4 regions of the Mesorhizobium sp. M0306 genome follow, and region 2 is predicted to be linked to each of the others. Evidence: predicted binding sites of a transcription regulator. Region 2 holds the regulator's gene; each other region holds the start of a gene.
The links. Region 2 encodes PhoB, which activates phosphate uptake and scavenging genes when phosphate is short. Its sites were predicted from a motif close to TGTCATNNANCTGTCAT; they were not measured.
Positions count from the first base shown of each region.

Region 1 (8,000 bases), 200 kb from region 2:
ATTGCAAAGCCGGCGAACGGTGCATCTTCGGATTGTCGAACTTCGGTGTCGGCGAGGGATCCATCACATAGCGGCCCTCGACCTTGACCGGATAGGCATAGGTCGTGGCGATGCGGCCGTGCCTGGCGATATCCTCGTAGAGTTTTACATGCATCAGACCATACTCCTCCAGCGCATGCATTTTGCGCGTCTCCGTCTCGCGTGGCTCGAGGAAGCGCAGCGGTTCGGGGATCGGCACCTGGTAGACCAGCACCTGACCGGCCGCCAAAGGGTGTTCGGGGATACGGTGGCGGGTCTGGATGACGGTCGCCTTGGCCGTCTCGGTGGTGACGGCGACATTGGCGACCTTCTTGAAGAAGGCGCGGATCGAAACCGCATTGGTGGTGTCGTCGGCGCCCTGGTCGATGACCTTGAGCACATCATCCGGGCCGATGATCGAAGCGGTGACCTGGACGCCGCCGGTGCCCCAGCCATAGGGCATCGGCATTTCGCGCGAGGCGAACGGCACCTGATAGCCAGGAATGGCGATGCCCTTGAGGATGGCGCGGCGGATCATCCGCTTGGTCTGCTCGTCGAGATAGGCGAAGTTGTAGGTGGCTATATCCGCTGGTTGTGCACTCATTCCGCTGCCTCCCTCTCCTCTTCGCCCTTGCCGGCGTTTTCGCGGGCATCATGCTCGGCGCGCATGCGGCGCACGAGGTCGAGCTCGGCCTGGAAGTCGACATAGTGCGGCAGCTTCAGATGCTCGACGAAGCCGGTCGCCTGGACATTGTCGGAATGCGAGATGACGAACTCCTCGTCCTGCGCGGCGGAGACGACGTCCTCGCCGAGTTCCGAGGCGCGTAGAGCGCGGTCACATAGCGCCATGGCCATCGCCTTGCGCTCGCTCTGGCCGAAGACGAGGCCGTAGCCGCGGGTGAATTGCGGCGGCGCCTTGGCCGAGCCCTTGAACTGGTTGACCATCTGGCATTCGGTGACGCGGATGCTGCCGAGCGGCACGGCAAAGGGCAGTTCCGGCACGTCCAGTTCCAGTTCGACCTCGCCGATGCGAACCTCGCCGACGAAGGGATGGTTGCGCGCGTAGCCGCGCTGGGTGGAATAGCCGAGCGCCAGCAGAAACCCCTCGTCGCCGCGCGACAACGCCTGCAGGCGGATGTCACGCGCCATCGGGAATTCGAGCGGCTCGCGGGTGATGTCGCCGGGGACATGATCCCCAGGCATGTCGCCGTCGGGCTCGATCAGGCCTTCGCGGGCGAGGATGGCCGAGACGCGCGGCATCGCCTCCGCTTCGCCTGCACGCTGTTCCGGTTCGGCGACATCGCCGCCGGCGGCAAGCTCGGGATCGAGCAGCCGGTGGGTGTAGTCGAAGGTCGGGCCGAGCAGCTGGCCGCCGGGCAGGTCCTTGTAGGTCGCCGACACGCGCCGCTCGACCAGCATCGTGCCGGTGTCGATCGCCCTGGTGTAGCCGAAACGCGGCAGCGTGGTGCGATAGGCGCGAACCAGGAAGATCGCCTCGATCATGTCGCCGCGCGCCTGGACGATGGCGAGTGCCGCCAGTTCGCGATCATAAAGCGAACCTTCGCTTATCACTCGGTCGACGCCGAGCGCCAGCTGCTCGACGATCTGGTCGAGCCGAAGTGCGGGCACCGAACGATCGCCGCGCCGGCGGTCGGCGAGCAGTTTGTGAGCATTGCGAATGGCCGCTTCGCCACCCTTTACCGCGACGTACATGCTACGCCTCCATGATCTTGATGCGCGTCGTACGCGGCAGGCAGGCAATTGCGTCGGTGGTGGCGAGGATGACGTCGACGCCACGCGGAAAGCGCTGGTTGTTCTGCTTCCATTGCTCGACGAAATGACGCGGCATTTGCGCCGGCGCGATCGTCGCCGTCGTCTCGATGCCGGGGCCTTCGAGCAGCAGCGGAGCGCCGGAGACGAGATCGCCGACCTCGAGGATCAGCGTCGTGGAGCGATCGGGATAATCCTGGGTGCCTTGCGAAAAGCCGTCGAGCGCCATCATCTCGGCCGGCGTGGCGATCAGCGCGAAATGCGCGTCGGCCGGGGTGTTGGCCAGCGGCGCGCCGGTATGGAAGCCAAGCCAGGATTTCATCGCCGCCGACCCCTGCAAAACCAGGTCGAGCCAGAGCGGCGTGTCGTTGTCGCACAGCGCCAGCGCAATGGCGCCGGCGGTGACCGATAGCGGCGCCGGCGGCTGGGCGAGGGCCGGCAGCGGCTGCACGCTGCCCGGGCGCACCATCGCGTCCATGACGACACGGAATACGGTCTGGGCGTTGAACACCGGGTCGGCAAAGCCGCCTTCGATCGATTGCACAGCAGCGTCCATCAGTCTTCTCCGCGCACCATGGTGAAGAAATCGACCTTGGTCGCCGCCGTCTCGGCGCGGCGCTGGTCACGCGCCTTGGCCAGTGCCGCTTGCAAGGGCGCGACGATCCTGGTCTCGACCTCGTTGCGGTAGGCAGGATCCTGCCAGAGCGCGTCGGCGATTGCCGCCAGCCTTGCCTTCTGCTTGTCGCGGCCGAGCGCATAGCAGTGGCCGACATGGCCGGACGCAAGCCGCACCGTGGCGCGGGTGACCGTCGCCTCGCCAACATTGAAGGGCGCGCCGCCGCCGCCAATGCTGCCACGCACGGTAACCAAGCCGGTTTCGGGGCCACGCAGAAGTTCCGCCTCAGAAGGCAGGCCGGCTTCGTCCCAGAGGCGGACGATATCGTCGCCGGCCGATTGGGCCAGCGTCGCCATCAAGGCCTTGCGCTCGGCCTGCTCTCGCACTTCCCGTCCTCGCATGGCCGGTGCTCCTCGTCTGCGTTCATTTGTCTATTGATATAGACAATTATACAAATTATATCTATTTTCTAATGCGTGTCCATGACGAGTGCATGACACGAGGAAAATGTCTGGGGCAAAAAGATCGGGGGCGGAAATGATCGGGCAGCCCAGCAGCATCGAGCGGCGCAGCGGTGTCGCGCTGTGGCGGCAGATCGCCGACCAGATCCTGCATTCGATCGCCGTCGGCGATTTTCCCGAGAATGCCGCGCTGCCGCCCGAGATCGCGTTGGCCGAACGCTATGGCGTCAACCGCCATACGGTGCGCAGCGCCATCGCAGCGCTGGTGCAGGAGGGTGTGCTCAGGGCGGAGCAGGGGCGCGGCACCTTCGTGCTTTCGCGCAGGCGGCTGTCCTATCCGATCGGCGCGCGCACCCGCTTTTCGGAGGGATTGCAAGGACAGGCGTCCGAGCGGCATATCACCTTGCTCGCGTCATCGGTCGAGCCGGCCAACCGTCGTGTCGCAGAGGGCTTAGGCCTTGCGAAGGGGGCCGATGTGATACGCCTGGAAACGCGCGGCGAAGCCGATGGAATGCCGGTGTCCCGCGCTGCCGGCTGGTTCGATGCCAGGCGCTTTGCCGGCATCGATGCCGCCATGGCGGAAACCGGTTCGATCACGGCATCGCTGGCACGTTTCGGCATCGACGACTATCTCCGGCAATCGACAGTGCTGTCGGCGCGCCATGCGGATGCCGCCGACCTTGCCGACCTCGAGCTGCAGCCCGGCGCCATCGTGCTGGTGACGGTCGCCGTCAACGTCACGCCCGACGGTCAGCCGATACAGTTTTCGGAGTCGCGCTTCCCGGCCGAGCGGATCGAGCTCAAACTGTCGGCGCTCTGAGATGCGCCAGCCCTGGCATCATCCGACCTGAATGACAGCCTTGATCAGGCCGGACTTCTCATGCGCCCAGCGGGCGAGGTCACGCGGCGTCTCGCCAAGCGTGGTGCGGTGGGTGACCAGCTTTGCCAGCGGCACCGCGCCGTTGCGGATCGAGGCGGCGACATGGTCGAAATCGGCACGCAGGGCGTTGCGGCTGCCGATCAGCATCATCTCGCGCTTGTGGAATTCGGGATCGGAAAAGGCGATGTCGTCCTTGACGACGCTGACCAGGACCAGCGCCCCGCCATGCGCGACATGGGCGAAGGCCGACTGCACCGACCGGGTGCTGCCGGTGGCGTCGAAGACCACATCGAAGCCGTCGCCGCCGGTTGCTTCCCGCACCAGGTCGGCAGCGGTGCCTCGCGAGCCGTCGAGGGTCGCGAAGCCGAGTTCGCTTTCGGCGAAACCCAGCCTCTCCGCACTCATGTCGAGCAGCGTCACGTCGAGCCCGGCGATGCGGGCGAACAGCGCCGTGCCGAGCCCGATCGGGCCGGCGCCGATGACCAGCGTGCGCGCACCTGGATCAACCAGCGAGCGCCGCACGGCATGGGCGCCGATCGCCAGGAATTCGACGGCGGCGGCATCGGCCAGCGACAGGCCGTTTGCCGGATAAAGATTTTGCGCCGGCACCAGGAGCTGCTCGCACATGGCGCCGTCGCGGTGGACGCCGAGCACCTCGATCCTGATGCAGCAATTGGGCTTGCCTTGCCGGCAGGCGATGCATTTGCCGCAGGCGAGATAGGGATTGACGATCACCGCTTCGCCGACGGCGAGATCGACGTCCTCGCCAACCTCGATCACGGTGCCGGAAACCTCGTGGCCCATGATGCGGGGATAGGCGAGGAACGGGTGCTTGCCTTCGAAGATGTGATAGTCGGTGCCGCAGATGCCGACATGGCTGACGGCGACCAGCGCCCAGCCGGCGGGCGGCGCGCCAGGCGCCGGGCGATCTTCGAGGACAAGTTCGCCGGGCGAGCGGCAGACGACGGCTTTCATGCTTCAATCCAGTCGGTTCATGGCACCGCCGGCTCTGCTGTCGCGAGGCCGGCTGTTGGGAGGCGATCTATTTGCCGCGGCGGCGCAGCCCGTCGAAATAGACTATGACGATGATCAGCACGCCGGTGATGATGCGCTGCCAGAAGGCGTTGACGTTAAGCAGATTGGCGCCGTTGTTGATGGTGGCAAGGATGAAGGCGCCGAGCAGCGGCCCGTGCACGGAGCCGACAGCGCCGAACAACGAGGTGCCGCCGATCACCGAGGAGGCGATCGCCTGCAATTCCCAGCCCTCGGCCTGCGTCGGATTGCCGATGCCGATGCGCGAGGCAAGCAGCACGCCGACGAAGGCCGCGCACAGCCCGGACAGCGTGTAGGCCATGTAGATGGTGCGCTGGACGTTGACGCCCGACAGACGCGACGCCTCGGCGTTGGAGCCGACCGAGAACAGATAGCGGCCCCAGCGGCTGTGGTGCAGGAAGATGTAGGCCGGGATGCCGACCAGGATCACCATCCAGAACAGATTGGGGACGCCGACGAAGGAACTGCGCGAGAACGTCTGGAAGGCGTCGTTGTTGATCGAGATCGAGTTGCCGTTGGTCATCAACAGGCCGATGCCGCGCAGCGAGGTCAGCGTTGCCAGGGTGATGATGAAGGGCGGCAGGCCCATCTTGACGATGCCGAAGCCATGGAACATGCCGATGGCGACGCCGACCAGCAAGGTGATCAGGATGGCGAGGAAAACCGGTGTGCCGGCGTTGATCAGCATCGCGACGATGACGGTGGCGAAGCCGACCACGGCGCCGACGGAAAGGTCGATGCCGCCGGTGATGATGACGAAGGTCTGGCCGACCGCCAGGATGGCGATCATCGACCCTTGCCGCAACAGGTTGGAGATGTTGTTGGCGGAGGCGAAGCTCGGCGTCGCCACCGACAGGATGACCCACAAAAGAACCAGCAGCGCCAGCAGTGTCAGCCCGAACAGGGCGTTGTAATTGCGTTTCGGCCTTTCGACAGCGATCGCCTCGGTGCTCATATCCGTCCTCCCGGTTTTTCTTGTTTCTCGGCCAGCGCCTGGGTGAGGATCTCCTCGTGGTCAGCGGTACGAAACCCATGCGTGGCCACCAGCTTGCCGCGCCGGAACACGTGCAGCGTGTCGGCGAGCTCATAGACCTCCGGCAGGTAGGACGAGATCAGGATGATGCCGGCTCCCTTGGACAGCAGCGCGCCAAACAGGCGGTAGATCTCGGCCTTGGTGCCGACATCGACGCCGACAGTCGGCTCGTCGAAGATGAACAGCTTGGCGCCATGGGCGAGCCATTTGCCGATGACGATCTTCTGCTGGTTGCCGCCGGACAGGCTGGAGGCCAGCGCGCCGCGCGTCGGCGTCTTGATGCGCAGGTCGGCGATCTGGCGATCGGCTTGCGCCTTTTCCTGCGCGCGGGAGATCAGCAGATTATTCGAGATGCGCTTGTAAATCGGCAGATTGAGGTTGAGCCCGACCGGCAGGTTGAGGCAGAGGCCCTGGTCGCGGCGGCTTTCCGGGGCCAGCGCCATGCCGAGCCTGATCGCGTCATGTTCGGAATTGACCTTGACCTCCTTGCCCTCCCACAGGATCTGGCCGGCCGATTTGCGGTGCCGGCCATAGAGCGTGGTGACGAACTCGCTGCGGCCGGCGCCGATCAGGCCGTAGAGGCCGACGATCTCGCCGGCGCGGACGGACATCGAGACATTTTCGAAACCCTTGCCGGACAGGTTCCTGGTTTCTACAAGCATCGCGCCGGGGGTGAAATGCTCCTTGTGGTAGACCTGCTCGATCGAGCGGTTGATCATCATCTTGACCAGCTCGGCGTCATTGGTCTCGGCGATATTCCTGGTGCCGACCAGCGTGCCGTCGCGCAGCACCGAGACGCGGTCGGCGAGCTCGAACACTTCTTCCATGCGATGGCTGATGTAGATGATGGTGACGCCTTCGCCCTTCAGCCGGCGGATCAGCGTGAACAGCTGGTCGGCCTCCTTGCGGGTGAGGTAGGCGGTCGGTTCGTCGAAGATCAGGAATTTGGTGCCGCGCACGGTGGCGCGGGCGGCGGCGATCAGTTGCTGCTGGCCGATGGTCAGGTCACCCAGCATGACATGCGCCGGCAGGTCGAAGCCGAGATCGTCGATGATCTTCTGCGCCTGCCTGACCATCGCCCGCTGCTGCAGGATGCCGAAACGTGCATCCTCCTCGCCGAGGAACATGTTGGCGGCGACGGTGAGATGGCGGCACAGGACGACTTCCTGATGCACGGCATTGATGCCGAGCGCCATCGCCTCATGCGGCGTTGCCAATGCGGCAGGCTTGCCCTCCCAGATGACGTCGCCGGAGGTGCGCGGCATGACGCCGGTCAGAAGCTTGATCAGGGTGGATTTGCCGGCGCCGTTCTCGCCGACGATGGCGTGGATCTCGCCGGCCTTGAAGGCGAGGTCGACAGGCTTCAGCGCGTGGGTGCCGGGATAGCGCTTTTCCAGCCCTTGCAGTTCGAGAATGGTCCTGCCCGGTTCCAGCGTTGGGGCCGGATGGAGTTCCTGCGCCGTCGACATCATGACAATCCTCCCAGATTGGCCCCCAAAGATTGGCCTCGCGATTGGCACGAGTGGGATGTTTCCGGGGCGAAAAGGCCCCGGAAACAGTTCACTTGCGGCGATCCTCAGTCGAGCTTCGGATTGAGCAGCGCGTCGATCTTCGGATCCTTCATGTTGGCCTTGGTGACCAAATTGGCGCCGGTGTCGACATTGGCCTCGACCTTCTCGCCTTTCGAGGCGGCGAGCGCCGTCTTGATGCCGTCATAGCCCATCCGGTACGGATCCTGGACGACGAGAGCCGAAATGACGCCGTCGTTGAGGAATTTGATCAGCTTCTCGTCGCTGTCGAAGCCGACCAGCCCGACCTTGCCTGCGAGGCTGTTCTCGGCGATCGCCTGACCGACGCCCTGCGCCATGATCAGGTTGGAGGCGAAAATGCCCTTGAGGTTGGGGTTGGCGGTGATCAGGTCGGTGGCGATGTTGAGGCCGGTGGTGGCCTGGCCGTCGGCGTATTTGTCGGCGACCAGCTTGAGGCCCGGATATTTGGCGGCGAGCTGTTCCTTGAAGCCCTGGGCGCGCTGTTCGAGCGAGCCGGCGCCCGGAAGCGCGGTGATCAGGGCGACGTCGCCCTCAATCTTGCCGCCATTGGCTTCGCCGATGGCTGCGGCAAGGCCGTCAGCGGCGACGCGGCCGCCCTGGATGTTGTCGGTGGTCAGGA
Region 1 is NZ_JAMYRY010000001.1:530,259-538,258, reverse strand. Features, by position in the region: gene NKI95_RS02710 (alpha-D-ribose 1-methylphosphonate 5-phosphate C-P-lyase PhnJ) at 1-622, opposite strand, end outside; gene NKI95_RS02705 (carbon-phosphorus lyase complex subunit) at 619-1,731, opposite strand; gene phnH (phosphonate C-P lyase system protein PhnH) at 1,733-2,344, opposite strand; gene phnG (phosphonate C-P lyase system protein PhnG) at 2,344-2,805, opposite strand; gene phnF (phosphonate metabolism transcriptional regulator PhnF) at 2,942-3,685, shown strand; gene NKI95_RS02685 (zinc-binding alcohol dehydrogenase family protein) at 3,704-4,720, opposite strand; gene NKI95_RS02680 (ABC transporter permease) at 4,788-5,753, opposite strand; gene NKI95_RS02675 (sugar ABC transporter ATP-binding protein) at 5,750-7,303, opposite strand; gene NKI95_RS02670 (ABC transporter substrate-binding protein) at 7,408-8,000, opposite strand, start outside.
Region 1: phnF (phosphonate metabolism transcriptional regulator PhnF) is a predicted target of PhoB. The motif match lies at 2,887-2,903, and genes of this name have one in related genera.

Region 2 (8,000 bases):
TCGGCATCGGCATTGCCGTGTTTCTCACCGAGCTCTGCCCGCGCCCGCTCAGGCGCCCGATCGGCATAGCGGTCGAGCTATTGGCCGGCATTCCGTCGATCATCTATGGTATCTGGGGCCTGTTCGTGTTCGCGCCGTTCCTGCAGACGACGATACAGCCCTTCATCATCAACATCTTCCACGGCGTGCCGGGACTATCCAGCCTTTTCGCCGGCCCTCCTTACGGCATCGGCCTTCTGACCTCGGCGCTGATCCTCGCCATCATGGTGTTGCCCTTCATCACCTCGATCACCAAGGACGTCTTCGATACAGTGCCGGCGGTGCTCAAGGAATCGGCCTACGGCATCGGTTGCACGACTTGGGAAGTGACCCGGCGCGTGGTCATTCCCTATACCCGCATCGGCATCATGGGCGGCGTCATGCTTGGCCTCGGCCGGGCGCTCGGCGAGACCATGGCGGTGACCTTCGTCATCGGCAACGCGCACCGCATCAGTGCCTCTCTGTTCGCGCCGGGCACGACGATCTCGGCGACCATCGCCAATGAATTCACGGAGGCCGACGGCGACCTCTACACCTCCTCGCTGGTTTCGCTCGGCCTGATCCTGTTCGTCATCACCTTCCTGATCCTTGCCGCCGCCCGCTATATGCTGATGCGGATCGACGCCCGTACGGGAGCCTGACCGATGTCGACATCCTCATCGCTCCACAGCCGCCGCAAAGCCAGGAATTCGGTGATGATGGCGCTTTGCGTCGTCGCCGCCGGCATCGGGCTTGCCTGGCTGGCGCTCATCCTCGGCGCGCTGGTCTATAAGGGTACAGCCGGGCTTTCGCTCGCGGTCTTCACCGAGATGACGCCACCACCCGGCGAGGCCGGCGGCCTGCTCAATGCCATCGCGGGCAGCCTGCTGATGACGATCATCGCCGTTGTCGTCGGCACGCCGATCGGCGTGCTGGCGGGAACCTACATGGCCGAGTATGGACGCTTTTCGCGCATCACCACCGTCGTCCGCTTCATCAACGACATCCTGTTGTCGGCGCCGTCGATCATCATCGGCTTGTTCGTCTATGAGCTGATGGTGCGGCCAATGGGACATTTCTCGGCCATTGCCGGCGCCGTGGCGCTTGCCATCCTGGTCATTCCGGTGGTCGTGCGCACCACTGAAGACATGCTCAACCTGGTACCGAACGCGTTGCGTGAAGCCGGTGCCGCGATCGGCGCGCCGCGCTGGGTGGTGATCCGTTCGGTCGCCTATCGCGCCGCATTGTCCGGCATCGTCACCGGTATATTGCTGGCGATAGCACGCATTTCCGGCGAGACGGCGCCGCTGCTCTTCACCGCGCTCAACAACCAGTTCTGGAGCAGCAATATCAACGCGCCGATGGCCAGCCTGCCGGTGACCATCTTCCAGTTCGCTCTCAGCCCTTACGAGGAATGGCAGCAGCTGGCGTGGACCGGCGCACTCATAATCACCCTGACGGTTCTGGGCTTGAGCATCCTCGCCCGCAGCCTTACCGGACGCAGAGAGGACAGATGACACAGATGTTGTCCCCGGACATGACGATGACCGAAACGGTCGCCGAGAAGACGAAGATCGAGGTCAAGAACCTCAACTTCTACTACGGCCAGAGCAAGGCGCTAAAGGACATCAGCCTGTCGCTGCCCGAGCGCAGCGTCACGGCCTTCATTGGGCCTTCGGGCTGCGGGAAATCGACGCTGCTGCGTGTGTTCAACCGCATCTATGAGCTCTACCCGAAACAGACAGCCGAGGGCCAGGTGCTGCTCGACGGCCAGAACATTCTCGACCGGTCGCAGGATCTCAACCTCCTGAGGACCAAGATCGGCATGGTGTTCCAGAAGCCGACACCGTTCCCGATGTCGATCTACGAGAACATCGCCTTCGGCGTCAGGCTCTATGAGAATCTCGGCAAGTCCGAGATGGACGGCCGCGTCGAACAGGCATTGAAGCGCGCCGCGCTGTGGAGCGAGGTCAAGGACAAGCTCAACGCCAGCGGCTTGAGCCTGTCCGGCGGCCAGCAGCAGCGGCTCTGTATCGCCCGCACCGTGGCCGTGAAGCCGGAAGTCATTCTGCTCGACGAACCGGCTTCGGCGCTCGACCCGTTGTCGACGGCCAAGATCGAGGAACTGATCGACGAATTGCAAGCCGACTACACGATCGTCATCGTCACTCACAACATGCAGCAGGCGGCGCGCGTGTCGCGCCAGACCGCCTTCATGTATCTGGGTGAGCTGGTCGAGTTCGACCGGACCGAGAAGATCTTCACGTCGCCCCGCGAGAAGCGCACGCAGGACTACATCACCGGCCGCTTCGGCTGAGCCGTTCCGATCATGCATATGAGGACAGGACCATGGGCGAACACACAGTCGCTTCTTTCGACGAGGATCTCGAGCAGATCAGCAAGCTGATCCGCGACATGGCCGACCTCGCCGGTTCGATGGTCGGCGGGGCGACCAAGGCCTTGTTGAATTCCGACAACGTGCTGGCGCAACGCGTCGTTTCCGACGACGCCATCATGGATGCGCGTCAACGCGAACTGGACGATCGCGCCATCACCCTGATCGCCAAACGCCAGCCGATGGCCCACGATCTTCGCCATGTCGTCGGAGCGATCCGTATGGCCGGCGACCTCGAACGCATCGGCGACCTTGCCAAGAACATCGCCAAGCGTGTGAGTGCGGTCGGCCTCAGCGTCACGCCGCGCGACCTGTCGCATTCCATCGACGCGATGGCGCAGCTGGTGCTCATCCAGGTGCAGGGCGTCATTGAGGAATATGCCGCAGGCGATGCGGCCGCGTTGGCCAAGCTGCGTGCCGCAGACGAGCGCATCGACGTCAAATACACGTCCGTGTTCCGCGAGCTCTTGACCTATATGATGGAAGATCCGCGCAACATCACCGCTTGCACGCATCTGCTGTTCTGCGCCAAGAATCTGGAGCGGATCGGCGACCATGTCACCAACATCGCCGAAAATGCGTATTATGTGCTGACCGGCGAGCAATTGCCGGTCAATCGTCCGAAGCAGGACGAAACGACAATGTCCGCGCCGGTGACATGATGGGGGTGCCCAGCCGATGATCGCACCACGCATAATGGTGGTGGAGGACGAGGAGCCGTTGGGTGTGCTGCTCCGCTACAATCTCGAATCCGAAGGCTACCAGGTCGAGGTGGTGACACGCGGCGACGAAGCCGAGATCCGTTTGCAGGAGAATGTGCCTGACCTTCTGGTGCTCGACTGGATGATACCAGCGGTTTCCGGCATCGAGCTCTGCCGCCGGTTGCGGGTGCGCCCCGAAACCGAGCGGCTGCCGATCATCATGCTGACCGCGCGCGGCGAGGAGAGCGACCGGGTGCGCGGTCTTTCGACCGGCGCCGACGACTATCTGGTCAAACCGTTTTCGACACCGGAATTCATGGCCAGGGTCAAGGCGCTGCTGCGCCGCGCCAAGCCTGAAGTGCTGTCCAGCGTGCTGAAGGTCGGCGACATCGTGCTCGATCGCGAATCGCACAGGGTCTATCGCAAGAAGAGCGAGATCAGGCTCGGGCCGACCGAATTCCGGCTGCTCGAGTTCATGATGCGGCATCCGGGCCGCGTCTTCTCGCGCAGCCAGTTGCTCGATAATGTCTGGGGCGAGACGATCTACATCGACGAACGCACAGTGGACGTCCATGTCGGCCGGCTGCGCAAAGCCGTCAACAACGGCCGCATGCCGGATGTCATCCGCACCATCCGCGGTGCCGGTTATGCGATCAGGGAAGATTGACCCGCCTGGTCAGGCTACGTGCTTTCTGACGCCGGGCCTCATTTGCGCGCCCGGCGCGAAAATCTCCTGGTCGACGAAGCTTAACGCCCGCATCGCGCAGCCTTCGCGGATCAGCGGCAATTCGTTTGGTTCGGTGTCGAAGGAGATCGAGCCCGAATGCTGGCCGCCGGCGGTCTGGGCGATGGCCTGGCGCAAGGCCGGCTCGATCAGATCGAAGGCGGCGGCACTGGCGCCGACCATCGCGACCGGCGCCGGATCGATCAGCGCGAACAGCGAGCCGAGACCGAAACCCAGCGCTTCGCCGGCCTTGCGGTAGGCCTCGCGTTCCGGCCCATCTTTCTCGCGCGCCCGGGCCGCCAGTGCGCGCATGTCGGCGTCGCTGACGTCGGCGATGGGTTCGCTGTCTTCGCTCATCTGCCTGGCGTTGCGCCAGATGGCATAGTTGCCGGCATAGGCCTCGATGCAGCCGCGCCGCCCGCAACGGCAGAGCGCGCCGCCCGGACGATGGATCATGTGGCCAAACTCGCCGCCCGAGGAATGCGTGCCGGTGAACAGCTCGCCCTTCAACACCAGCCCCATGCCGATGCCGTGCGAAAGCAGGATGGCGATGAAGTCGTCACGATAGCGATCCGGATCGCGCCAGCGCAAAGCCACCGCCATCATGTTGCAATCGTTCTCCACCGTGGCCGGGATGCCGAATTCGTCTTCCAGCATGTCGGCAAAGGCGATGTCGGTCTGCGGCGTGATCGGCGACCACAGCATGGCGCGTGCAGGGGAGTCGGTAATGCCCTGAATCGCCAGGGCGATGCGGGCGACACTGCGGACGTCAAGGTCTGGATCCTGCAGCCGGCGCCGGACGACGGCCATGCATTCACGGATCAGCTCGTCGCGCGGCATGGTCAGCGTGTCCAGCCGGCGCTGTTCCTCGGCGACCACCTGTCCCGCATAGTTGATGATGGCGGCCGACAGGAAATTCAGCGACAACACCACGGTCAGCACCGCCGCCGCTTCCGGGTTGAGGGCGAGGCCGACCTGCGGACGACCGCGTTTCAACGAAACGGGCTCGCTTGCCTTGCTCTCGGCGAGGATGCCTTCCCGTATCAGGTCGGAGGAGATCGCCGATATGGTCGAATGGCTGAGGCCGGTGGCTGCGGCGATCTCCGTACGCGATGGCTGGCCAACCCGGCGGACTGCCGAGATCACCATCGCCCGGTTGCGCCGGCGCAAATCGTCATGGCGGATTCCGACCGACATCGTTTTGCTTTCCTCCCGGTTGCCGCGGCCGCTCATGAACCGGAAGCCGTCGGTAATGTCCGACAAATAGTGTCGGATGCAGGCAAATAGTGTCAGATGCAGGTGGCGCTGTCATCGTTTATTCCGACGCTCGAAAAAACTCTCAGACTCATCAAAATCCATCAGAATCGATGTTGACAGCAGCCGGAGATCGGGCCAGTATTTTTTCGAGGCTCGAAAAAATTAGGGGCCTCTAAGCTGGTCTTTGGGCCAATGGTCACGCCGTACGCGGCGCAGGGAGGATATGATGAAGAAATTCACGACCGCCATTCTGGCGGGTGTCGCCATGACGCTGGCGCTGGCGTCGGTGGCGCAGGCTAAAGACAAGGTCATCGGCGTTTCCTGGTCGAACTTCCAGGAAGAGCGCTGGAAGACCGACGAGGCCGCAATGAAGGCGGCCATCGAGGCCGCCGGCGACAAGTATATTTCCGCCGACGCACAGTCCAACCCCGGCAAGCAGCTCACCGACGTCGAGAGCCTGATCTCGCAGGGCGCCAACGCACTGATCATCCTGGCGCAGGACGCCTCGGCCGTCGGGCCGGCCGTGCAAAAGGCGCTGGACGAAGGTATTCCGGTTGTCGGCTACGACCGGCTGATCGAGAACAAGGACGTCTTCTACCTGACCTTCGACAACAAGGAAGTCGGCCGCATGCAGGCCCGCGAAGTGTTCAAGGTGAAACCGGAAGGCAACTACGTCTTCATCAAGGGCTCGGGCGCCGATCCGAATGCCGATTTCCTGTTTGCCGGTTCGATGGAAGTACTGAAGGACGCAATAGACAGCGGCAAGATCAAGAATGTCGGCGAGGCCTATACCGACGGCTGGCTGCCGGCCAACGCCCAGAAGAACATGGAACAGTTCCTGACCGCGAACGACAACAAGGTCGATGCAGTGGTCGCGGCCAATGACGGTACTGCCGGCGGCGTCGTCGCCGCATTGACGGCGCAAGGGCTGGCCGGATCTGTTCCGGTTTCGGGCCAGGACGGCGACCACGCCGCGCTGAACCGCATCGCGCTCGGCACGCAGACCGTGTCGGTGTGGAAGGATGCGCGCGAGCTCGGCAAGAACGCCGCCGAGATCGCCTCGCAACTGGCCGACGGCAAGCAGATGACCGACATTGCCGGCGTGAAGGATTTCACCACGCCCGGCGGCAACACCGTAAAATCCCTGTTCCTGACCCCGGTCGCCATCACCAAAGATAACCTCAACGTCGTCATCGATGCCGGCTGGATCAAGAAAGAAGAGGTCTGCGCGGGTGTGGCGGCGGGCACTGTTGCGGTCTGCAACTGACCCGACGTTTCCGAGAAGTCCGAACGCCGCGGCCGCTCGCCGCGGCGTTTTTTCAACAAGAGTTGTTTTTCCGCTTCCGGCGGATAACTTCTAGGCTGCTTCCGGCATCCGCGGCAGACGGCAACCCGGCGGGAGAAACATAATGACCGACACGACTTCCAACACGCCGGTCGACAGCTCGACCGCAGACCGGGCGCGGGAATCCGAGCTCGGCATCGTTGCCCGATTTCTCAAGGCAACCGAACTCGACACGCGCATGCTCGGCATGGTCGGCGCGCTGCTGGTCATCTGGGTCGGCCTGCATGTCGTTTCTAGCGTACGGCTCGGCGTCAATCCGTTCGAGTTCGACAGCCGGACCTTCCTGACGCCACGCAATCTCTGGAACCTGTCGGTGCAGACTTCCGCCGTGACCATAATGGCCGCCGGAATGGTGCTGGTTATCGTCATGCGCAATATCGACCTGTCGGTCGGCTCCGCCGAAGGCCTGATCGGCGTGGTCATGGGCTTTGCGCAGGTGCATTTCCTGGTGCGAATGGTCGGTCTGCAATTAGGCAACCCCTGGATCTGGATCGTGGCGCTGGCCATCGGCCTGGCGCTTGGCCTTCTGATCGGAGCGTTCCAGGGATACATCATCGCTTATCTCGAGGTGCCGGCCTTCATCGTGACGCTGGGCGGCCTTCTGGTCTGGCGGGGTGCCGCATGGTGGGTCGCCAGTGGGCAGACGATTGCGCCGCTTGATGCCACTTTCCAGCTGATGGGCGGCGGACCGGCGGGTTCGATCGGCGCGCGATGGAGCTGGATCGTCGGAATTGTCGCATGCCTTGCGGTTATGTTCATGCTGCTCAACGGGCGGGTGCAGCGCAAGCGGTTCCGCTTCCCGTTACGCCCGATCTGGGCCGAGACGTTCCTCGGGGCCGTCACTTGCCTTGTCATCATGGGCGCCATATGGCTCGCCAATTCCTATCCTTGGCCGGTCGGCATCGTGAACAGATATGCGGCGGCCAACAATATAACCGTTCCCGAAGGCGGGTTGTTCATCGCCCATGGCATCGCCATACCCGTGCTGATGGCTGTAGCCGTAGGGCTGATCATGACCTTCATCGCCAAGCGTACCCGTTTCGGCCGCTATGTCTTCGCCATCGGCGGCAATCCGGAAGCAGCCAACCTTGCCGGTATCAACACGCGCTGGGTGACCATGAAGGTGTTCATGATCATGGGCGTGCTGGCGACGATCGCCGCAGCGATCTCGTCAGCCAGGCAGAACTCGTCGACCAATGCGCTGGGCACGCTGGACGAGCTCCTGGTTATCGCGGCGGCGGTGATCGGCGGCACGTCGCTCGCCGGCGGCTCCGGCACCGTGCTCGGCGCCATGCTCGGCGCGCTTTTGATGCAGTCGCTGCAATCCGGCATGGTGCTACTCGGCATCGATTCGCCGCTGCAGAGCATTGTTGTCGGCGCCGTGCTGGTGGTCGCGGTGTGGCTCGATACCGTCTATCGCAAACGGGTCTGAGCATGATCCCGCAAGGTGGAAACCGGCTTTCGGACAAGATCATGCTCAAGCAGGATCTATAGGGAGGAAGAACAAGCATGGCAGACAAGACCGCTCCCACGCCGCTGATCGACATGCGCAACATTTCG
Region 2 is NZ_JAMYRY010000001.1:730,259-738,258, reverse strand. Features, by position in the region: gene pstC (phosphate ABC transporter permease subunit PstC) at 1-680, shown strand, start outside; gene pstA (phosphate ABC transporter permease PstA) at 684-1,535, shown strand; gene pstB (phosphate ABC transporter ATP-binding protein PstB) at 1,532-2,335, shown strand; gene phoU (phosphate signaling complex protein PhoU) at 2,368-3,075, shown strand; gene phoB (phosphate regulon transcriptional regulator PhoB) at 3,092-3,781, shown strand; gene NKI95_RS03765 (ROK family protein) at 3,791-5,035, opposite strand; gene xylF (D-xylose ABC transporter substrate-binding protein) at 5,322-6,362, shown strand; gene NKI95_RS03755 (sugar ABC transporter permease) at 6,505-7,872, shown strand; gene NKI95_RS03750 (ATP-binding cassette domain-containing protein) at 7,950-8,000, shown strand, end outside.

Region 3 (8,000 bases), 190 kb from region 2:
GCTCGAATGGGTGCAGGCCGACCCGAACTATCTCTGGTACACGCCGTTCGGCCAGCCGAAGCAGTTGATCACCCGAAACGGCGCCGGCGCGCTCCCCGTCGCCGGGCGCGTCAGCCGCGTTCCGCCAGGGCATCCGGAAGGCTATCTCGAAGGCTTTGCCAATATCTACCAGGAAGCCGCGCGGGCTATTCGTGCGGCGCGCCAGAAGGGCGGCAAGCCGGCCAAGGATGTCGTCTTCCCGACCGTGGAGGACGGCGTCGAGGGCATGGCCTTCATTGAGGCCTGCGTGAAGTCGTCGAAGAAGAATGGGGCGTGGACGAAACTTTAATCGCTGCGTCCGGTTAACGGGAAGCCCCCCTCACCCGGATTGCCAGCCGAATTGCAAGGGCAATTCGGGGCAATCCGACCTCTCCCCGAGGGGAGAGGAGATCGCCAGCGTTGGCGTCTGCTTCTTCTCCCCAGCGGGGAGAAGGTGGCCGCGAAGCGGCCGGATGAGGGGGCTTGTGGCGAAGTCGCCAGAGGAGCAAGCCCGGCCGTCAAAGGGAGGGGGCGTCGATGAAAATCGGCATGTGCATGTTGTTGTGGACGACCAGTGTCTCGAAAAAACACGAGCCGCTACTCAGGGACATCAAGGCGACCGGCTTCGACGGCGTCGAAATACCGGTCTTCTCCGGCACGCCGGACGACTACAGGAAACTCGGCGAGCTGCTCGACCGTATCGGGCTGCAACGCACCGCCGTCTCGGCGATGGGCGATCCGGCGATGAACCTGATCTCGCCGGATGCCTCGACGCGCAAGGCCGGCATCGACTACATGAAGTCGGCGATCGACTGCGCTCAGGCGCTTGGCGCGAACACGTTGAGCGGCCCGCTGCATTCGACACTCGGGGCCTTCTCCGGCAGCGGGCCGACGGCGGCCGAGAAAAAACGTTCGATCGCTTCGCAGCGCGCCATCGGTGACCATGCCGGCAACAAGGGTGTCACCATCGGGCTGGAGGCGCTCAACCGCTTCGAATGCTATCTGCTCAACACGATGGACGATTTGTCGGAGCATATCGACGCGATCGACCGGCCGCACATCAAGGCGATGTACGACACCTTCCATGCCAACATCGAAGAGGCCGACCCGATCGGCGCCTATTCGCGCAACCGCAAGAACGTCGTCCATATCCATATTTCGGAGAATGATCGCGGCGTGCCGGGCCGCGGCCACATCCCCTGGAAGGAGACTTTCTCAGCCATTCGCAACAGCGGCTATGACGATTGGCTGACAATCGAGGCGTTCGGCCGCTCGCTGAAGGATTTGGCCGGGGCCACCAAGGTGTGGCGCGACTTTTCCGAAAGCCCGGAAGCCGTCTACCGCGACGGCTACAAGCATATCAGGAATGGATGGAGGAAGGCGCCCTAACCGCACGCCTGCGCAACGCCCCCGTTAATCCTGGCCGGCCTGGATCCGGTTGTAGTCGTGGATCGTCCTGCTCAAGCGGCGGCGCAGGAAATTGGAAATGTTGTCGAAGATGAAAACGACGAGCAGGACCAAGAGCACCATGTAGAAGACATTGGCCCAGTTGGAATTGGTGCGCATCGCCTCCCAGAGCTTCAGGCCGATGCCACCGGCACCGACGGCGCCGATGATCGTCGCGCCCCTGGTGTTGGATTCCCACTGATAGAGTGTCTGGCTGATGAAGACCGGGATCACTTCCGGCAGCACGCCATAGCGCTGCACCAGCAAGCCGTTGGCGCCGGTCGACTGGATGCCCTCGCGTGGCTTGTCGTCGATGTTCTCGAGGCCTTCCGAATAGACTTTGCCGAGCGTGCCGATCTCGGTGAAGAAAATCGCGGCGCTGCCGGCAAGCGGACCCGGGCCGAAGGCGCGGGTGAAGAACAGCGCCCAGATCAGCATGTCGACCGAACGCATGAAATCGAAGAACCGCTTGAGCACCTGGCTAAGCAGGCCGCTCGGGGTGATGTTGCGTGCGGCGAAGAAGGCAAGCGGGAAGGCAACGATGCCGCCGAGCAAGGTGCCGAGAAACGCCATGACGATGGTCTGGAACAGCTTCGTCCAGACATCGCCATGCTGCCACTGGGCGTTGTTCCAGATGTTGTCGCCGGCCAGTGCCAGATTGGATGTGCCCGGCTTGAGCTGGGGTCCGGACATCAGCAACGAGACCACGTCGCCGGGTGACTTGCCGAAGAAGGGCGAGCGTGTGTCGAAGACGAAATTCGCCCAGCCAAGGAAGCGCTTGCGGACCTTGACGCGATCGACGGTCATACGGACCTCGCCGGCAAAGCCCATCCTGGCGACGATTTCGTCGTCATGCACGGTGATCCACTCCGGCACCGGGCCGGATATTACCGGTTTGCCGCTGGCCAACGACACCGGCACCGTCCGGCCAAAGGCGACAAGCGTCGCCTCGGCCTTGTCGAAGGTGACGGATTTGGCTCGGCCGTCGATCAGGATGGTGTAGGAGCCGTTGGCATTGGTGATGACCCAATCGGGATGCGGGTCTTCGCCAAGCGCCGAAAAACGCGGGTATCTGGGTGTGATCTGAGGCTGGTCGAGACGGAATTCCGGCTGCAGATCGTAGCTGATCCATTGCGTCAGGAAGAGCGGCAGGCGCTCCCAGTGCGATTCCCTCAGCACTTGCGGCAGGCTGAAGAACCACAAGGCGTAGAGGAGGTAGAGCAGGATGCCGGTGAACAGGACCAGCGGGCCGAAGCGTTTGTACAGGGGCCGCCGGAACACTTGGGGAAAGCGCTCCTCGATCGACTGCATCTCATCGGCGGTCATTGCGGCCATGGGCAGTCTTCTTGTTGATTTGCCATGATCTTTTCCAAAAACCGGAATCCACTTTTTGGGATCATGGTCAGGCGCCCATCATGAATGCCTGCTCACCGACGAGCTTGCGGCGTAGCCAGGCGGAAAACTGGTCGACGAGGAAGATCGTCGTGAACAGCAGCAGCACCAATGCCAGCGTCTTGGCGCCGAAACCGCGCGAGATGGAGAGCTTCAGTTCCTCGCCGATGCCGCCACCACCGACCGCGCCGATAATGGTCGAGATACGCACATTGATCTCGATCCTGAGCAGCGTGTAGGACATGAAATTGGGCAGCACTTGCGGCAGGCCGGCAAAGCGCACGCGCTCGAACCAGTTGGCGCCGACCGCGCGCAGGCCTTCTTCGGCGCGCATGTCGATGTTTTCATTGATCTCGTAGAAGAGCTTGCCGAGGGCGCCGATCGAATGCAGGCCGATGGCGATGATGGCCGCGACCGGGCCGGTCGAGAGGATGGCTGCGAACAGGCCGGCAATGACGATCTCCGGGAAGGCGCGAAGCAGTTCCATGAAGCGCTTGACGACGAGCCTGAGCACCGGACTGGGCGTCAAGTTGCGCGCGGCGATGAAGGAAAAGGGCACCGCAAAGACAAAGCCGATGAAAGTGGAAACCAGCGCCACGTTAAGCGTGGTGAGCATCAGCTCGAAATATTCGGGTAGATAAAAGCCGCCCCAGAGATAGACGCGACCAAGCGGGAAATTGAACTCCTGGCTGCCCTTGTCGTGCGGCGATGCGATGTCGAACAGCGCCCGCCAGACGTCGTTCCAGTCCTTGGGAACAAGCCAACTAAGGAAATCCAGTATGTGCGGTAGCCGATCGAAGAAATGCCCCGCATTGGCCTCGTCGGCGAACCACATGGCTGTGCACATGGCGACAAGCAGTAAGCCGATGCCGAGCGCCGTGTAGAACCGGCGCAAGGACGTCTGGCGTCGCCAGGCGTCTGCTGCCTGCCGGACCGCGTCTGAACGAATTGTAGCGGCGAAGGTCATACGGGGTCACGAGCGGACACGCAAAAAGGGCGGCGACCGCATCGGCCCGAAAGTCGAAGTTCGACTTTCGGAAAGCACGATGCGGCATCTAAGTGTTAGAGCGTACTTTGTGCGTCCAAGTGGACGCACGTCGCTCTAATGGACGCCGCCCTTTCCGCAATTGTCGTCAGCCGCCGATCGCGGCTTTGCGGGCTTCGACGATGACGCTGTAGAAGTCCGGCTTCACCGGAACGTAGCCGGTGAAATCGCCGCCTTCGATGGCCTCGAAGCAGGGCTTGTCCTTGGCCGGCAGGCTGGTGAAGAAGTTGGCGAGCTTGGCGGTCATATCGCCGCCGAGCGCGGTGCGCACGACCAGCGGGCCGTTCGGGATCAGGCCAGAACGCCAGACTTCGACGAAGTCGTTGGGGTCGACGGCGCCCTTGGCGACTTCCTTGTGGAAGGTGCCGGACGTGTAACCGTTCTTGAAGTCGCCGATGCCGGAAGAATCGTCAACCGCCACGTCGACCTTGCCGTCGCGGACGGCGAGAACGTTGTTCTCGTGACCGCCATTGAACTGCGTCGAGGCGAAGAAGGTTTCGTTCGAAGCGCCGGTGTCCTTCGGGATCTGGGTCAGCGGGATCAGATAGCCGGAGGTCGAATCCGGGTCGGCATAGCCGAGCTTCTTGCCCTTTGCCGACTTGATGTCGGTGATGCCGGACGACTTCAGCGCCAGGCCAATCGAATAATAACCGGTCGCGCCGTCGGTCTGCTGGGTGGTGAGGATCGGGGTGACGGCGTTCGGATCCTTGAGATAGACGCTGGCATAGCCTGACGCGCCAAGCTCGGCGAAATCGAGCGTGCCGCCGAGCAGGCCCTGGATGACGCCATCATAGTCGGCAGCCGGGAACAGCGAGACCTTTTCGAAACCGAATTCGGTCTTCAGATGATCGGCGAGGCACTGAAAGTTGCGCAGCCGGTCCGCTTCGTTCTCGCCGCCGAGAATGCCGACGCGGAATTCCTTGATATCCTGGGCGTGAGCAGCACTTGCTGCGATGGCGAGCAATGAAACCGCACCGAAAACCATCTTCCTGAACATTATCTCTCTCCTGTTGGTCCCGGCCTCGCGCCGGTAGCGTTCGAATTTTTGACGGGTGCCTTTGACGCGGGCGAGCGATCAGGCCGTTCTCAGCAACCAGGAAACGCTGGCTCGAGCGGTCCGGCGGATGCAGCGATCTTCTGTTTGACGGCGACAATGGTCGAGGTGATGGCCTCGGAGATTTCGGCGCCATTGCTGTCGGCGCCGTAGACCATGCGCACGGCCTCGCGGTTGAGGTCTTCGGGCGGGCCGTCGAAGACCACCTTGCCGGCGGCCATGCCGACGATGCGGTTGCAATAGTTGCGGGCCGTATCAAGCGTATGGAGATTTGTGATGACGGTGATGCCTTCGCGCAAATTGATGTCCTGCAGCGAATCCATCACCACCTTGGCGTTGAGCGGGTCGAGCGAGGCGATCGGCTCGTCGGCGAGCAACACCTTCGGCTGTTGCATCATGGCACGCGCAATCGCAACGCGCTGCTGCTGGCCGCCGGAAAGGGTGCCAGCAGGCTGCAGCGCGGTGCGGGCGATGTCGAGGCGCTCGAGAGCTGCAACCGCCTCGGCGCATTCGCCGCGGGAAAACATGCCGAACAGGTTGGACAGGGTCGAACGGTGGTTGAGCCGGCCGAGCAGCACATTGGTCAGCACGTCGAGGCGCGGCACCAGGTTGAATTGCTGGAAGATCATGGCGCAGTCGCGCTGCCAGCGCCGGAGCGGCGAGCCGCGCAACCCGGAGACCTCGACGCCGTCGAACAGGATGGATCCCTGGCTCGGATCGATGAGGCGGTTGATCATGCGCAGAAGCGTCGATTTGCCGGCGCCGGAGCGGCCGATGATGCCGACCATCTGGCCTTGCGGAATGGAGATGTGAACATTGCTGACGGCGGTGTTCTTGCCGAACCGTCGGGTGACGCCGCGGATTTCGAGCGTAGCTGACATGGTGCAGGCTCCAGTCCAGTCGCAATTGAAGGTCTGTTAACTCTCGCTAGCGCAGCCGCATGAACCTGCGGTGTCGGATTGATGTCAGTTTTGTTACCGCCCACAGCCTCGCAGCGCGATCAACCCAGCACAACAAGCTCCTCGAAATGCTTCATGTCGCTGAAGCTGCAGAAAGCCGGTGGTCGCAGCTCGATCACCGGTGCCTGATGCGCAAGGAGCGACAGGCAGTCATCGAACAGATCCTGCCATGCGGATGCCCGGTCGTCGTCCAGGCGCCGAATCGGGTAGGCGAAGGTGATGTGGAACACATAGTTGTCGTGGTCGGGATGCCGGTATCCGAACGGCACCGACAGGGCATCGCGCCAGGAACGCATAACGCGCCGGTCCTCGGTGGAAGCGCCGGCGACGGTCAGGCCAGTCGGTACGATTTCAACGACCCTGACGTTGAAAGCACCGCAGCCTTTGAAGCCGTTCAGGCGTTCCAGATAGAGGCGGGTCATGGCGTCGATGCTGGTGTCGAGGGGCACGTCCTGCGGCCAGTAGGGAAGGCGGCGGCGATGTTCGATGATGCCCTGGAAGCGCGTCATGTGCAGGCTGGAGACCGGCGTGAAGGCCAGCCGGTCGGCATCGGGCATCGCGCGCATCCGCTCACGCACCTCGATGACCCCCGCTTCTGAAGCCGAGCCATTGACGAGATGGCAGACGACCGTGTTGCCGGGCTCGTTGAGAAAATTACCAGAGGTGTCGTAGCGCCTGCCGAGATGCAGCGGAGGGGTCGGGTTGGCGCCGGCAAAGAATCCGGCGAGCGAAGGTTTGACTGAAACAGGCATTGCGATCTCCAGAGGAAAGGCCGCGTCCTGCCCCGACGATGTGTCAGGGACATGAAAACCGTGCCAAGAAGTAGAATATCAAAGGCAGGATTCGCCAAGCGATTCTGCCGGGGTTGCACATCATCAAGATTGAAATAAAGATTCAAATCCGTATCAAAGAGAGGCTTCCTAATTGCTACGTTGGCGCCAGTGGTTGCGGCTGTATGCTGCAGGGGTAGTCGCTGCGATAAGTTTCACAGTGGCCCTGGTTTTGATGTCCGTATATCGGGTTGGTAGCTTGAACCATCCAATATCGGGATACTTGTACAATTATGGAAATGGGCGCGACGCGGCCATTATTCTAATGATTCTCATTTTTTTAATCGCGTTAGTTACGATAAATTTCGCAAATAAGATTGAAGAAAAACAAAAATCACTTGTAGATATTGGTTATGACAAAAAATTTATAGAACTTATCAGGTTAAATCAGACTGGTGTTGCTATTCTAATCACGTTAGGATTTCTTTCTATTATTTTGGACATTTGCCTGAGCGGCTGACTTATTCGGGGCGTCAACCCCCATGCTTCTCCAAAAACTGATTGGCCGACAGTTCCCGAAAATCGTCGAGCGTGGCGCGCAGCCGGGCGTGATCCCAGTCCCACCAGGCGAGCGCCTGGTAGCGTTCCGCAGTGCGGCGGTCGAAGCGTTCGCGGATCGGCTTGGCCGGTACGCCGCCGACAATGGTGTAGGGGGCCACATCCTTCGAGACGACCGCCCCGGCACCGACCGCCGCGCCATCGCCGACGGTGACGCCGGGCAGGATGGTCGAGCCGTGACCGAGCCAGGTGTCGTGGCCGATGGTGACGCGTTTGGCGCGGCGCTGAGCGAAGAATTCGCTCTCGTGCTCGGCGTCGTCCCAATAGTCGGAGGCGCGATAGGTGAAATGGTGTAGCGTCGGCCGCCAGGTCGGATGATTGGTGGCATTGATGCGCACGCTAGCGGCGATGTTGGCGAATTTGCCAATCGTCGCGCACCAGACGGCGCAGTCCTGCATCATGTAGGAATAGTCGCCGAGAATGCTCTCGGAGACCCGGCTGCGTTCGGCGATCTCGGTCCAGCGGCCAAGCGTCGAGCTCTCGATCTCCGCCGTCTCGTGGACCAGCGGCGCCTCCGACAATTTCCTCGTCATGCCGCGATTTTCCCCGCGGCGAAGGCGGTCACGTCGATGATGCGATCGGCCACAGCCTCGCGCACGTCGTGATCGTGGAAGATGCCGAGCAAAGCGACGCCCGCCGCCTTCTTCGCGGCGATCAGGGAAATCACCACGTCGCGGTTCCTGGCATCGAGCGAGGCG
Region 3 is NZ_JAMYRY010000001.1:540,072-548,071, reverse strand. Features, by position in the region: gene NKI95_RS02760 (Gfo/Idh/MocA family protein) at 1-328, shown strand, start outside; gene NKI95_RS02755 (sugar phosphate isomerase/epimerase family protein) at 556-1,407, shown strand; gene phnE (phosphonate ABC transporter, permease protein PhnE) at 1,432-2,799, opposite strand; gene phnE (phosphonate ABC transporter, permease protein PhnE) at 2,867-3,823, opposite strand; gene phnD (phosphonate ABC transporter substrate-binding protein) at 3,990-4,898, opposite strand; gene phnC (phosphonate ABC transporter ATP-binding protein) at 4,988-5,836, opposite strand; gene NKI95_RS02730 (DUF1868 domain-containing protein) at 5,956-6,666, opposite strand; gene NKI95_RS02725 (DapH/DapD/GlmU-related protein) at 7,218-7,835, opposite strand; gene phnL (phosphonate C-P lyase system protein PhnL) at 7,832-8,000, opposite strand, start outside.
Region 3: phnC (phosphonate ABC transporter ATP-binding protein) is a predicted target of PhoB. The motif match lies at 5,907-5,923, and genes of this name have one in related genera.

Region 4 (8,000 bases), on a different contig from region 2:
CCACTCGACTTTGGGTCCAGCCGAATTGAGACCGGAAAAGCTTTCCCAGACCGTGGTCATATCGCCAGGTGGAAAGCCGTAGAACAGCGATTCCCGCGCATCGTCGTAGGAAACCATCACCGGGTAGCCGCCATAGCCCGAACAGGCGAGGTCGGCCCAGTCGCCGTCGCCTTCCTCCGCCTGGGCATAGGTCACGCAGTCCTTCTCCCAGACGAGATCGCTATAGACGCTGGATATGTCGCCAGCCCGGGCGGCATTGCAGAAGCCAGCGAAGGCAAATGGGATCAAAAGAGCGCGCATGGCGGACAACTCCGTTTGGGCTGCCGCAGCGTACCGTCAAATTTAGCGGCAGCCTAGACGAACTCAGGCTGCTCACAGTGATCTGGTAAACGGAACGCTATTTCTTCAAGCTTGCTTCGATCAGAAGGTCGGCGTTGCGGGCCACGGACTTCGCCGGTCCGCCGGCACCGAACAGCTGCCCGCTGATATAGGCACCCTCGATCAGAAGCAGCAGCCCGTCGCCCAGCGTGTCGGCGTCGCGGGCACCCATTGCCGCCGCCATGGCGCGCAGGCGTCGGCGCAATTCCTGCTTGTTGGCCTCGCTCACCACGCGGGCCGGGTGGCCATGTTCGGGATATTCGACCGCGGCATTGGTCATGCCGCAGCCGCGATAGTCGGGCCTTTGCGTGCGCTTGCCGACACGCGTCAGGAAGGCGACGATCTGGGCGCGCGGATCGCCGGGATGGGCATTCACCGCCACGTCGAAGCGTTCCCAGAATTCGAGGTCATAGTGCCGGAGGTAGGATGCGGCCAGCTCATCCTTGGACGGAAAGCTGCGGTAGAGGCTGGGCTTGGTGACGCCGGCACGCCGCACGATCTCATCGACGCCTATTGCCCTGATGCCTTGCCTATAGAACAGATCGCGCGCCACCTGGAGGATCCGTTCGGCGGCGCGAGGCGGCGGTGCGTCATTGGCTTTGATCGTTGGTTCAATGTTTTTCATGCCTGGTCTGCCGATTGCCTGGTTGACAATGTTACCGGTCGGTACGTATGTTTCGCGCTCCTGCAACGTACCGGTCAGTAACATGATAGCTCAATCCCGTCCGTTTGGCCAGCGCTACGCTTTCGTCGTGGTCGCCGTCATCTTCCTCTGCCTGCTCATCGCGGCGGGCCTGCGTTCGGCGCCGGCAGTCATGATGCTGCCGCTGGAGAACAGTTTCGGCTGGCGGCGCGACGTCGTCTCGCTGGCGGCGGCCACCGGCATCTTCCTCTATGGCCTGACCGGGCCCTTTGCCGCAGCGCTGATGGAGCGGATCGGGCTGCGCCGCACATTGCTTGCCGCGCTGCTTTTGATGTCCGGATCGACCGCGCTCAGCCTGCTGATGACCAAGCCATGGCATCTGCTCCTCACCTGGGGCGTGTTTTCCGGCATCAGTTCGGGCGCTGTCGCCACCGTGCTCGGCGCAACCATCGTCAACCGCTGGTTCAAGACCAATCGCGGCCTGGTGATGGGGCTGATGTCGGCCTCCAGCGCCACCGGTCTGCTGGTCTTCCTGCCGCTGCTCGCCTCGCTCGCCCAGTCGGGCGGCTGGAAGCCGGTCGCCATTGCCATTGCCGTGGCCACCGCCGCCTTGGTGCCGCTGGTTTACATGCTGGTGCCGGAGCGCCCGGCCTCGATCGGCATGATGCGTTACGGTGCCGAGGCCGACGACGTGCCGCCGGCGCCGCCGGCCGCGCAAGGCAATTTCCTCGCGCATACACTGAGCACGTTGCGCCGAGCTGCCGGTACGCGCGTGTTCTGGTACCTGTTCGCCACCTTCTTTGTTTGCGGCTTCACCACCAACGGGTTGGTCGGCACGCATCTGATCGCCTTTTGCGGCGACATGGGCATCGGCGAAGTGCAGGCCGCAGGCCTGCTCTCGATGATGGGCATCTTCGATCTTATCGGCACGACACTGTCGGGCTGGCTCACCGACCGTTTCGACCCCCGCAAGCTGCTCGGCGTCTATTACGGTATTCGCGGCCTGTCGCTGATCTATCTGCCTTATTCCGGCTTCTCGGCCACCAGCCTGATCATCTTCGCCGTGTTTTACGGACTGGACTGGATCGCCACCGTGCCGCCGACGCTCAGGCTTTCCAACGAGGCGTTCGGCGACCGCAGCGGGCCGATCGTCTTCGGCTGGATCGTCGCCGGCCATCAGGTCGGTGCGGCGACAGCGGCCTTTTTCGGCGGCACCATGCGCGAGCTGCAAGGCAATTACGAGCTTGCCTTCCTGATCGCCGGCATGACGGCAATAGCCGCCGCCTGCATCTCGCTGCTGATCAACACCGCCCGCCCGGCGTTTGATCCGGAACCGCAGGCGGCTTGAGCTGCGACGGCTGAGCGCTAATCTCCCCCCTTGAGGGGGAGATGGCCGCGAAGCGGCCAGAGGGGGGCGGTCCGACCGGGCTCGGCCCCTTATCGTAGGCGCAAGAGGTCGGCGCTCCATGCGAGACAACCCCCTCTGTCGCCTTCGGCGACATCTCCCCCTCAAGGAGGGAGATTCGCCAGCCTGTTGATCGTCAGAAAACCTTCATCGTTTCGAAATGTGCCTGAAACATTGAAGCTGGAGCTTGGCGGCGACGTTCAACGCCATCCAGGAGACAGCCATGAACAAGATTTCGATGACACGGCGCGCTTTCGTCACGTCGGCCAGCGCCGTTGGCCTGGTCGGCGCCTCGGGTCTCGCCCTTCCCTCTTACTCGCGCGCCAATCAGCGCCCGGCCTTCACCCATGGCATTCAGTCCGGCGACGTCGACGCGACCAGCGGCATGGTCTGGACGCGCACGGACCGGCCGTCGCGCGTCATGTTCGAAGTGTCGTCGACGGAAAGCTTCGCCAATGCCGTCCGCCTGGCGCCGCTCGACACCTCGCCGGCCAGCGATTATACGGTGAAGCGGCTGCTTACCGATCTCGCCTCCGACCAGGACATCTTCTACCGCATGGTCGCGGCCGATCTTTCCGACATCAACGCCGTTTCCGAGCCGATCGTCGGCCGCTTCCGCACGGCACCTGCCTCGAAGCGCGACATTCGTTTCGCCTGGTCGGGCGACACCGCCGGCCAAGGCTGGGGCATCGATGACACCGGCATGAAGACCTATGCCACGATTGCGAAGCACACGCCCGACTTCTTCCTGCATTCGGGCGATACGATCTATGCCGATGGCGCGATGAAGGACGAGGTCGACCTGCCCAATGGCGGCAAGTGGAAAAACACAGTGCTGATCGACGAGAAGCGCAAGGTTGCCGAGACGCTGGACGAATACCGGGCGCAGTGGAAATACAACATGATGGACAAGAACGTTCTTGCGCTCAGCGCCATCTGCCCGACTTTCTATCAGTGGGACGACCATGAGGTGCTGAACAACTGGTCGGACTCGAAGGACCTGTCGGCCGACGACCGCTACACCGAAAAGTCAATCCATGTGCTTGCGGCACGTGCGGCGCGCGCCTTCCACGAGATGACGACCATCCGCTACGAACCGTCGGAGCCCGGCCGCGTCTACCGCAAGATCGCCTATGGTCCGCTGCTCGACGTGTTCTTCCTCGACATGCGTTCCTACCGCGGCCCCAACGGTTCGGACATGCAGGAGACGATGACGCCTGAATCGCGCATCCTCGGCGAACAGCAGATCAAATGGTTGAAGCGCGAGCTGGCAAATTCCAACGCGACGTGGAAAATCATCGCCGCCGATATGCCGCTCGGCCTCGTGGTCTGGAATGACGGTACCAAGAAGGTCGGGGCCGAGGCAGTCAGCAATGGCGACAATGGCCCGGCCAAGGGGCGCGAGCTGGAAATTGCCGACCTTCTTCGCTATATAAAGAATGCGGGCATCAGTAACACTGTCTGGCTCACCGCAGACGTGCATTACACAGCCGCGCATTACTACAATCCGGACAAGGCGCAGTTCCAGGACTTCAACCCGTTTTGGGAATTCGTTTCGGGTCCGATCCATTCCGGCACGTTCGGGCCTAATGGTTTCGACATGACGTTCGGCCCGGAGTTGAAGTTCATAAAGGCACCGACGGCCGAACAGGGTCAAAACCTGCCGCCGTCGGCCGGCCTGCAGTTCTTCGGGCTCGTCGACATCGATGGCGCCACCGAGCAGTTGACGGTGCGGCTGATGGATCGCGACGACAGCGAACTCTACAAGGTCACGCTCGATCCAGTGCGGTCGGCGTGAGCGACTGCGCCACTACCCTCGGGCTAGCCCGAGGGTAGGACGTGTATCAATCGGGATAGCAGACGACGGGAATGTTGGGCCAGACGGCGCTGTCGCATCCGGCATTTTGCTGCCGCTGCTTGAAGGCGGCGCTGACCGGCCCGGTCACCACCGAATCGACGCCATCGGGAGCATCGGCAAAAAGCTGCTCCGCCGACCGCTTGTCGGACGGCAAAGCAGTCCGCGTCTCCTTGAACGACGCCGCCGACTGCGCCGCGCCTGCCGCGAGGAGGACGGCGAGTGCGGTACATGCCAAAATCGGCCGGAGTCTGATGCCTGCGTCGATCATGAAATTCGAACTGCCCGGACCATGAAAGGTTCCGCCTTGGTTAATAATTCCACTTCACACCAAGACATTTAAGATTTGGTGACTTTATTTGGTGGCTCGCCTCCTCTTTCGCAATTGCGAAAAACCCTGTATGAGCCGCCCAACCGAAAGAGGCAGCGCCTTTTGGCCTGCTGCCTGCAACGCTCCCGAGACCAAAACATGAAAATCCGCAACATCGCGATCATCGCGCACGTCGACCATGGAAAAACCACCCTCGTCGATCAGCTTCTGAAACAGTCCGGCTCGTTCCGAGACAACCAGCGCGTCGCCGAGCGCGCCATGGATTCGAACGATCTCGAAAAGGAACGCGGCATCACCATTCTGGCCAAGGCGACCTCGGTCGACTGGAAGGATACCCGCATCAATATCGTCGACACGCCCGGCCACGCCGACTTCGGCGGCGAGGTCGAGCGCATCCTGTCGATGGTGGATTCGGCCATCGTGCTGGTCGACGCCGCCGAGGGGCCGATGCCGCAGACCAAATTCGTCGTCGGCAAGGCGCTCAAGGTCGGACTGAAGCCTATCGTCGTCATCAACAAGATCGACCGGCCGGATGCCCGCCACGTCGAAGTGGTCAACGAGGTGTTCGACCTGTTTGCGGCGCTTGACGCGACCGACGAGCAGCTCGACTTCCCGATCCTTTACGGTTCAGGCCGCGACGGCTGGGTCTCGGAAAACCCCGAAGGTCCGAAGGACCAGGCTCTGGCGCCGCTGTTCGACCTCGTCATCAAGCACGTACCGGCGCCGACCGTTCATCCCGGCCCGTTCCGCATGATCGGCACCATTCTGGAAGCCAATCCGTTCCTCGGCCGCATCATCACCGGCCGTATCGAATCCGGCACGCTGAAATCCAACCAGGCGGTCAAGGTGCTGCACCATGACGGCACCCAGGTCGAAACCGGCCGCATCTCGAAGATCCTCGCTTTCCGCGGGCTCGAGCGCCAGCCGATCGACGAAGCGCAGGCGGGCGACATCGTCGCCATCGCCGGCTTGTCGAAAGGCACTGTCGCCGACACGTTCTGCGACCTGTCGGTGACCGAGCCGCTGCACGCGCAGCCGATCGATCCGCCGACAGTGACGATGTCGTTCCTCGTCAACGATTCCCCGCTGGCCGGCACCGAAGGCGACAAGGTGACCAGCCGCGTCATCCGCGACCGCCTGCTGCGCGAGGCCGAAGGCAATGTCGCGCTGAAGATCGAGGAATCGCCGGACAAGGATTCGTTCTTCGTCTCCGGCCGCGGCGAATTGCAGTTGGCCGTGCTGATCGAGACGATGCGCCGCGAAGGTTTTGAGATCGCCGTGTCGCGGCCGCGCGTCGTCATGCAGAAGGGCGAGAACGGCGAATTGCTGGAGCCGGTAGAGGAAGTCGTCATCGACGTCGACGAGGAGCATGCCGGCGTCGTCGTGCAGAAGATGTCGGAGCGCAAGGCCGAGATGGTCGAACTGCGCCCGTCGGGCGGCAATCGCCAGCGCATCGTCTTCCACGCGCCGACGCGCGGCCTGATCGGCTACCAGTCGGAGCTGCTGACCGACACGCGCGGTACCGCTGTCATGAACCGGCTGTTCCATGCCTATGAACCCTACAAGGGCGAATTGCCGGGCCGCACCAACGGCGTGCTGATCTCCAACGAACAGGGTGAATCGGTGGCTTACGCCATGTGGAACCTGGAAGACCGCGGCCCGATGGTCATCGACCCCGGCGTCAAGGTTTATCAGGGCATGATCATCGGCATCCATTCCAGGGACAACGACCTCGAAGTCAACGTGCTGAAGGGCAAGAAGCTGACCAACATCCGCGCCGCCGGCAAGGACGAGGCGGTGAAGCTGACGCCGCCGATCCGCATGACGCTGGAACGCGCGCTGGCCTGGATCCAGGACGACGAGCTGGTCGAAGTGACGCCGAAGACCATCCGCCTGCGCAAGCTCTATCTCGACCCGAACGAGCGCAAGCGTTTTGAAAAATCAGCGAAAGTGGTCGGCGCGGCATAAGCCACTTTTCTCAGCCATTATGAGGGAGGGAGCACGTGCGTGCTTCCTCCCTTTTTATCTTACCCGCCGGCAGCCGCGATAATGCCGTCCCGGTCTGGTTCGCCAGACAGGTGGATGCGGATCGCCGTTCCCGCCCGAGCCGGCCTGCGCAAGGCTTTGGCCCCGTCCGGACCAACCACCAGCAATCGCTTCTCTTCCCAAGCCTGAAGCCGCGATCGCGAGACACCGAGTTCGCTGGCCAGCAACCGGTCGAGCCGCAAGGCTGTCGGCATTTCGAGCCAGAGCTGAAGTTCGAGAGCGCTGGTATTTTCCGGCCTGTCCCCGAGCACCTGCTTATGAACGATGGCTTCAGGAAACTCCTCAACGCGCCCGATCCTGCTTCGCAATGCGGCAACATCGAAAGCATGGCGCCGCGCCAGGACCGGATCGTTGCTTTCGAGCGCCTGCAATATTGCCGGTTCGATATCGCGGCGGCTGCAGCGCTCCAGAATGCCGAAATTCCAGGAATTGTCGCAGTCGATGCAGCGGTAGATCAACCAGGCGTCAATGCATTTGCCATTGACGTTGACGCGGAATTTGCCGCTGCAGCGATAGGCTTTCAGGCCGCCGCAGCGATTGCAATTGAGGTGAGGTCGAGGTGCGGTTTTGGGCGCGATCGCCCAGCGGATACGCAGTATCGAAGGCATGCCGAAAAGCCCTTCCCGTCGGGAAGTTCGTCAGATCGGCGATGTCGAGATACCCATGCGGGCACGGCGTGGCGAGAGACTGCGGCAGTTGAAATCAGGTGTCGCGGGTGGCTATGCGCGACAGCGGTTCAGCAGTGCCAAACCGGTCTCGAACCGCCACCCTGAAGAACAGATCATGTGAAAACAGGCACCGCGACTGCGACGGCCTGCTCTGTGCTGGGGGAGTTGACGAGACCGGCGGTTACGTAGGCAAAATGAAGCTCGAAATGATGTCGGGACGATATTTCTAGCCGCGAGGCGCCTGGCCGACAAGCCTTGTTTCGGTGGACGCTACCGTCGCCGGAACAGTTGGGTTATGTTGAACGACCCAAAAATTTCAAACGAGATCCGCGTCATGCATTTCACATCGCTGCTGATTTTTGCCGGCGCCCTGCTTGTTGCCGCCGGCTCGCCCGGCCCATCGATCGCCGCTCTTGTGGCGCGGGTCATCGCAAAGGGGTTTCGCGACGTGTTTCCGTTCCTGGTTGCCATGTGGATCGGCGAAGCGATCTAGCTGTCACTGGCGGTGTTCGGCCTCGCCGTGGTGGCGCAGACGTTCCACTTTGCCTTTGTCGTCGTGAAATGGGTTGGCGTCGTCTATCTCGCCTGGCTTGCCTGGAAGATGTGGAGGGCATCGGTCGAGGCAAAGGAAGGTTCGCTGCCGCGCGAAGATTCACCGGCTAAGCTGTTCTTTG
Region 4 is NZ_JAMYRY010000011.1:41,336-49,335, reverse strand. Features, by position in the region: gene NKI95_RS17395 (hypothetical protein) at 1-300, opposite strand, end outside; gene NKI95_RS17390 (TetR/AcrR family transcriptional regulator) at 398-1,003, opposite strand; gene NKI95_RS17385 (MFS transporter) at 1,086-2,369, shown strand; gene NKI95_RS17380 (alkaline phosphatase D family protein) at 2,650-4,224, shown strand; gene NKI95_RS17375 (hypothetical protein) at 4,271-4,552, opposite strand; gene typA (translational GTPase TypA) at 4,751-6,580, shown strand; gene NKI95_RS17365 (DUF1062 domain-containing protein) at 6,640-7,266, opposite strand; partial or broken gene NKI95_RS17360 (LysE family translocator) at 7,661-8,000, shown strand, end outside.
Region 4: NKI95_RS17380 (alkaline phosphatase D family protein) is a predicted target of PhoB. The motif match lies at 2,561-2,577, and genes of this name have one in related genera.